Regions from separate parts of the Chelatococcus daeguensis genome, predicted to be linked through region 2. Evidence: predicted binding sites of a transcription regulator. Region 2 holds the regulator's gene; the other holds the start of a gene.
The links. The regulator PhoB, encoded in region 2, activates phosphate uptake and scavenging genes when phosphate is short. The targets are predictions, from matches to a motif close to TGTCATNNANCTGTCAT.
Positions count from the first base shown of each region.

Region 1: BOQ54_RS09055 (PhoX family protein) is a predicted target of PhoB. The motif match lies at 1,835-1,851, and genes of this name have one in related genera.

Region 1 covers NZ_CP018095.1:1,898,301-1,901,711, forward strand. Annotated here, with positions in the region: gene BOQ54_RS09055 (PhoX family protein) at 1-1,785, opposite strand, end outside; gene glnA (type I glutamate--ammonia ligase) at 2,030-3,411, opposite strand, start outside.
Region 2 covers NZ_CP018095.1:521,640-525,050, reverse strand. Annotated here, with positions in the region: gene BOQ54_RS02420 (aspartate aminotransferase family protein) at 1-373, opposite strand, end outside; gene BOQ54_RS02415 (GcrA family cell cycle regulator) at 745-1,290, shown strand; gene phoB (phosphate regulon transcriptional regulator PhoB) at 1,381-2,082, opposite strand; gene phoU (phosphate signaling complex protein PhoU) at 2,121-2,840, opposite strand; gene pstB (phosphate ABC transporter ATP-binding protein PstB) at 2,870-3,411, opposite strand, start outside.

The sequences.
Region 1 (3,411 bases), 1.4 Mb from region 2:
GCAGAGCTCCGCACCCGCCGGGCAACGGAAGAACAGCTTGGAGGTGCCGCGCGCCGCGCCTTCCGTGTCGAGAGCGAAAAGCCCGTCGGTGCGGCCGGTGCTCTTTTCGGACATGCCGTCCGTCGACACCCACAGGCGCCCCTCGCTGTCGATGGCGCAGTTGTCCGGCATGCCGAACCAGCCGTCCTTGCTCGTCGCCGAGGAGAATGTGGCGCCGACGTCGGCGATCGAGGGGTCGCCGCATTTGACGAGGATTTCCCAGGTGAACTTGCGCGCCGCATGATCGCCGCCCTCCGGCAGCATCTCGATGATGTGGCCGAACTCGTTGTTGGCGCGCGGATTGGCGGCGTCGACCTGTTCGGCCTTGCGGCGCGCGTTGTTGGTCAGCATCACATAGACCTTGTCGGTCTGCGGATTGGCCTCGACGTCCTCCGGCCGGTCCATCTTGGTGGCGCCGAGGAGATCGGCGGCGCGGCGCGCCTCGATGACGACATCGGCCTGGCTGGCAAAGCCGTTTGCCGCCGTCAGCGGCCCCTCGCCGAAGACGAGCGGCAGCCATTCGCCAGTGCCGTCGGCGTCATAGCGGGCGACATGCAGCGTGCCCCTGTCGAGCAGGTCCATGTTGGCGGCGCGGTCGGCCGGATCGACCCGGCCTTCGGTGACGAACTTGTAGACGTAGTCGAAGCGCTCGTCGTCGCCCTGGTAGACGACGAAGCGTCGGTCCTTGTTGACGATGTTCGCCGCGCCCTCGTGCTTGAAGCGGCCCATGGCCGTGCGCTTCTTCGGCACCGAGGTGGGGTCGAGCGGGTCGATCTCCACCACCCAGCCGAAGCGGTTCGATTCGTTCGGCTCCTTGGCGAGGTCGAAGCGGTCGTAGTGCTGGCCCCAGTTGTAGGAATTGCCGGGCACGCCGTAGCGCTTCAGCGCCGCCTCCTCGGGGTGGCCGTCGGCCTTGCCCCAGAAGTAGCCGTTGAAGTTCTCCTCGCACGTCAGCCACGTGCCCCAGGGCGTGATGCCGCCGGCGCAGTTGTTGAGCATGCCGCGCACCTTGCGCCCCTCGGCATCGTAGGAGGTCTTCATGCGCTCGGCGCCGGCGGCCGGGCCGGTGATCTCCATTTCCGTCTCGGCGGTAATGCGGCGCGCATATTTCGAATCCGGCACCACCTGCCACTTGCCGTTCACCTTGCGGACTTCGATGACCGAGCCGCCGTGCGCCATCATCTCGATGTCGACGAGCGCCTTCGTCATGTCCTTGAAACGGACGTCCTTGGTGTGCTGGGGCGGGATGCCCGGAAACATCAGCTCCTCGTTGGTGTATTCGTGGTTCACGACGAGGAGGCCGTGCGCCGACGGGTCGGCGGCGCCGGGCAGGGGGATGTAGCCGAGGAAGTCGTTATTGTAGCCGAACTGCCCGGCCTGCGCCTCGGCGCTCTGGCTCTTCGGATCGAACGCCGGCGCGCCGGGCAGCACGGGGTCGCCCCAGCGGATGAGGATGTCGGCGTCATGGCCCTCGGCGACATGATGCCGCTCGTCGACACCCGCCGCCGGCTCCTTGAAGCGGAAGGCCGATGCGTCGGTCTCGGCGCGCGCCTTTTCGGCCGTGGCGAGCGCCAGCGGCGAGACGGTGGCCGAAATGGCGGTGACGGCCAGCGCCCCGCGCATCAGGTCGCGGCGGCTGAAGCGCCGGGCGATGATCTCGCCCATGCTGGGATTGTCGCTCGTGTTGCGGCCGAGGTTCTCTGATTCCTCGTAAGCCTGGGAGCGAGTCAGCTCAGCGTCGGTCATCCTGGGATCCCCCGATGGAAAATCAGCCGCTCACAGTTAGGGCCGGGGCATGTCCGACGGATGACACTACGTCCCGCGATCGACTGTAACCGACGACGCCCGCAGACGACGTTTCTCCATCGGCCATGGCGCCTGCGAGACCCAGGCCACGGTGGAGAAGGACCCTGAAACGAAACAGCCGGGGCCCGAAGACCCCGGCTGCCATATTCCGGTGCGGGCGGCCGGAAGGGCCCCCCGCGCTGCATCAGACCGAGTAGTACATGTCGAACTCGACCGGGTGCGGCGTGTGCTCGAAGCGGATGACGTCCTGCATCTTGAGTTCGATATAGGCGTCGATGAAGTCGTCGCTGAACACGCCGCCGGCCTTGAGGAAGGCGCGGTCCTTGTCGAGGGACTGCAGGGCCTCGCGCAGGCTGGCGCAGACGGTCGGGATCTTCTTCAGCTCGCGCGGCGGCAGGTCGTAGAGATCCTTGTCCATCGCCGAGCCGGGGTCGATCTTGTTCAGGATGCCGTCGAGGCCGGCCATGAGCAGGGCCGCGAAACCGAGGTAGGGGTTCGCCGTCGGGTCGGGGAAACGCACCTCGACGCGCTTGGCCTTCGGCGAGTTCGTCCACGGAATGCGGCAGGAGGCCGAGCGGTTGCGCGAGGAGTAGGCGAGCAGCACCGGCGCCTCGAAGCCCGGGACCAGACGCTTGTAGGAGTTGGTCGACGGGTTGGTGAAGGCGTTGATGGCCTTGGCGTGCTTGATGATGCCGCCGATGTACCACAGGCATTCCTGGCTGAGGTCGGCATACTTGTTGCCGGCGAACAGCGGCTTGCCGCCCTTCCAGATCGACTGGTGCACGTGCATGCCCGAGCCGTTGTCGCCATAGACCGGCTTCGGCATGAAAGTGGCCGACTTGCCGTAGCTCTGGGCCACGTTGTGGATGCAGTACTTGTAGACCTGCATCTGGTCGGCCATCAGCGTCAGCGTGTCGAACTTCATGCCGAGCTCGTGCTGGGCCGAGGCGACCTCATGGTGGTGCTTCTCGACCTTGACGCCCATGGCAGCCATGGCCGCGAGCATCTCGCCACGCATGTCCTGTCCGGAATCGAGCGGCGGCACGGGAAAGTAGCCGCCCTTCGTCGGGATGCGGTGGCCGAGGTTGCCGCCCTCATAGTCCGTGTCGCCGTTGATCGGCAGCTCCGCCGCATCGAGCTTGAAGCCCGTGTTATAAGGGGTGGCCGTGAACTTGACGTCGTCGAAGACGAAGAACTCCGCCTCGGGGCCGACATAGATCGTGTCGCCGATGCCGGTCGACTGCAGGAAGGCCTCGGCCTTCTTGGCGATGCCGCGCGGGTCGCGGTTGTAGGCCTCGCCCGTGGTCGGCTCGAGAACGTCGCAGACGATGGAGAGCGTCGCGGCCGAGAAGAATGGGTCGACGGTGGCGGTGGCCGGGTCCGGCATGAGGAGCATGTCGGATTCGTTGATGGCCTTCCAGCCGGCGATCGAAGAGCCGTCGAACATCGTGCCTTCGGCGAAGATGTCTTCGTCGATCATCGACACATCGAAGGTGACGTGCTGCCACTTGCCACGCGGATCGGTAAAGCGGAAGTCGACATACTTGATGTCTTCGTCCTTGATCA
Region 2 (3,411 bases):
AGGTGACGATGTGGAAGCGCTCGGGCTGGCCCTTGGACGAATGGTAGCGCCGGGCCATCTTGATGGCGCATTCCAGCGCCTCGGCGCCGGAATTGGTGAAGAAGACATTGTCGGCGAAAGTCGCATCGACCAGCCGCTGGGCGAGCCGCTCGCCCTCGGGGATGCGCACGAGGTTCGACGTGTGCCAGAGCTTGCCGGCCTGCGCGGTCAACGCCTCGACGAGATGCGGATGGCAATGGCCGAGGGCGTTGACAGCGATGCCGGCGCCGAAATCGAGGTATCGCTCGCCGCTTCGCGTCACGAGCCACGCGCCCTCGCCCTTCTCGAATTCGATGTCGGCCCGCGCATAGGTCTGCAGAAGCGGCGAAGTCACGTCTCTCGTCTCCGCGATGAGGCGCCGGCCTGCCGCCGGACGCCTCGGATTTTCCCGAAAATCAAAGTGCCGCCCGGGCAGGGGCGGCACCGTCCACAATTTTAGATGGGTCACAGGGACTGTCAATTCAATCGCATTGATACGATCGATCAGCCGGCGCCCGATTGCTGTCACGATCTTGGGGAAAACGCAGATCGGCCGGCGCGAAGCCTTGCTCGTGCCTTCCCTCATATTGTAGCTTCCGAGCCACAGACCACGACATATCGTGTGGCCAATTCCCTATCGGCGCTACCTGCAGCAGGATGCGACGAGGCAAGAGCCTCTTTCGCGCTCCCCTTGCGCGCGCCGGAACGAGCCGGGCGGAGAGAGCGATGAGCGATCAGAGCAATACCTGGAGCGACGAGCGGGTGGAGCTGCTGCGCAAGCTCTGGACCGAAGGCCTTAGCGCCAGCCAGATCGCCGCCGAGCTCGGCGGCGTGACGCGCAATGCCGTCATCGGCAAGGTGCATCGCCTCGGGCTTTCCGGCCGCGCCAAGTCGGCGGCACCGGCGGCCTCCCGGCCGCGGAAGGCCGCGCACACACGCAGCCCGAGCCATCCTATGACGCAGCCATCGGGCCAGACCGTCGTGCGCGGCAACACAGCCCTCGCCGCGGCGCCCGAGCTCGAGACCGAGGCGGTGCCGCAGGAACAGTTCCAGCCCCAGGACGAGGTGGTCGTGCCGCTGAGCGAGCGCGTGACCATCATGGAGCTGCGGGAAGCCATGTGCCGCTGGCCGATGGGTGACCCGACGACGCCGGACTTCCGCTTCTGCGGCGCGCGCTCCCTCCTCGGCATGCCCTATTGCGCGCACCATGCGCGCATCGCCTACCAGCCGGCGGCGGACCGTCGGCGCGAGAAGAAGGTGATGCGCTCCTGACCGGGGACAGAAGCGGCCAGCAAAGAGGCCGGAGCGGGCCGCTCCGGCCTCTTTGCTGGCCGCACCGGGGGATGGCGGCAGCATCGCGCTTCACTCCGCGTGCGAAAAGGTCTCGTCGAAGGAATAGCCGGCGCCGCGCACCGTGCGGATCGGGTCCGGCTTGCGGGCCCGGTTGATGGCTTTGCGCAGGCGTCCGACATGCACGTCCACCGTGCGCTCGTCGATATAGACGTCGTGGCCCCAGACGCCGTCGAGCAACTGCTCGCGCGTGAAGACACGGCCGGGGCTCTGCATCAGGAACTCGAGCAGCTTGAACTCGGTGGGGCCGAGGTGAAGCTCGCGGCCAGAACGGCGTACGCGCCGGGTCTCGCGGTCGAGCTCGATATCGCCGGCGGTGAGCACGGTGGCCACATGGCCCGGCTTGGCGCGGCGCAGCAGGGCACGCACGCGCGCCAGGAGCTCCGGTACGGAGAAGGGCTTGACGACGTAATCGTCCGCGCCGGTCGCGAGACCGCGCACACGCTCGCCCTCCTCGCCCCGGGCGGTGAGCATGATGACGGGCAGCCGTTCCGTTTCCCGGCGGGCACGCAAGCGCCGGCATAGCTCGATGCCGGACAGTCCCGGCAGCATCCAGTCGAGCAGCACGAGGTCCGGGACCTGCTCGCGCAGGCGCACCTCGGCCTCGTCACCGCGCGCGACGGCATCGACGGTATAGCCTTCGGCCTCGAGGTTGTAGCGTAGGAGGAGTGTGAGCGGCTCTTCGTCTTCGACGATGAGGATACGGGGTCCCATCGGTCCTTCCGTGGTGGACGCTGGCGCGTGATCGACACTTACTGCCGGCCGGAGACCGGCACGGTGGTGAAGCTCGAGTCGTCGCTCTTCGGCCGTTCGGCGGCGAGCGGCTTTCCGGTGACAAGATAGTGGATGGTCTCGGCGATGTTGGTGGTGTGGTCGCCGATGCGCTCGATGTTCTTGGCGAGGAACAGGAGATGCGTGCAGAAGCTGATGTTGCGCGGGTCTTCCATCATGTAGGTCAGCAGTTCGCGAAAGATCGAGGTGTAGAGCGCGTCGATGCGATCGTCGCGCTGCCACACGTCGAGCGCGCGGGCCGTGTCCTTCTGCGCATAGGCGTCGAGCACATCCTTGAGCTGGGCCTGCACGAGGTCGCTCATGTGCTGCACGCCACCGACGATCTTCTGCGGCTGCATCTCGTTGCTGATGGCGACGACACGCTTGGCGGTGTTCTTGGCGAGGTCGCCGACGCGCTCGATATCGCCCGCCACGCGGATGGCGGAGACGATCTCGCGCAGGTCGACCGCCATCGGCTGGCGCTTGGCGATGGTGAGCACGGCGCGTTCCTCGACGTCGTGTTGCAGGGCATCGAGCCGCTCGTCGACGGCGATAACCGCCTGGGCGAGGGCTGCATCGCGCCGCACGAGGGCTATCGTCGCATCGCCCAGCATCTTCTCGGCGATGCCACCCATCTCGGCGATCTTGCTGCGCAGGGTATCGAGCTCGACGTCGTACGAGCTGACGATATGATCGGTCATCGTCGGCAATCCTTGTTGCTGCGGCAGCCTCAGCCGAAGCGCCCAGTGATGTAGTCTTGCGTCCGCTTGTCCTGCGGCGCCGTGAAGATCTGCTCCGTCGGCCCCTCTTCCACGAGCTTGCCGAGGTGGAAGAACGCCGTGCGCTGCGAGACGCGGGCCGCCTGCTGCATCGAGTGCGTGACGATGACGATGGTGTAGTTCTCGCGCAATTCGTCGATCAACTCCTCGATCTTTGCCGTGGCGATGGGATCAAGCGCCGAACACGGCTCGTCCATGAGGATGACCTCGGGATTGACGGCGATGGCACGGGCGATGCACAGGCGCTGCTGCTGGCCGCCGGAGAGGCCGGTGCCCGGCGAGGCGAGACGGTCCTTCACCTCCTCATAGAGACCGGCGCGCTTGAGGCTCATGGTGACGACCTCGTCGAGGTCGGCCTTGGAGCTCGTGAGCCCGTGGATGCGCGGCCCGTAGGCGACGTTCTCGTAGATCGACTTGGGGAAGGGGTTCGGCTTCTGGAACACCATGCCGACCTTCGCCCGCAACTGCACCGGGTCGAGATTCCGGTCATAGA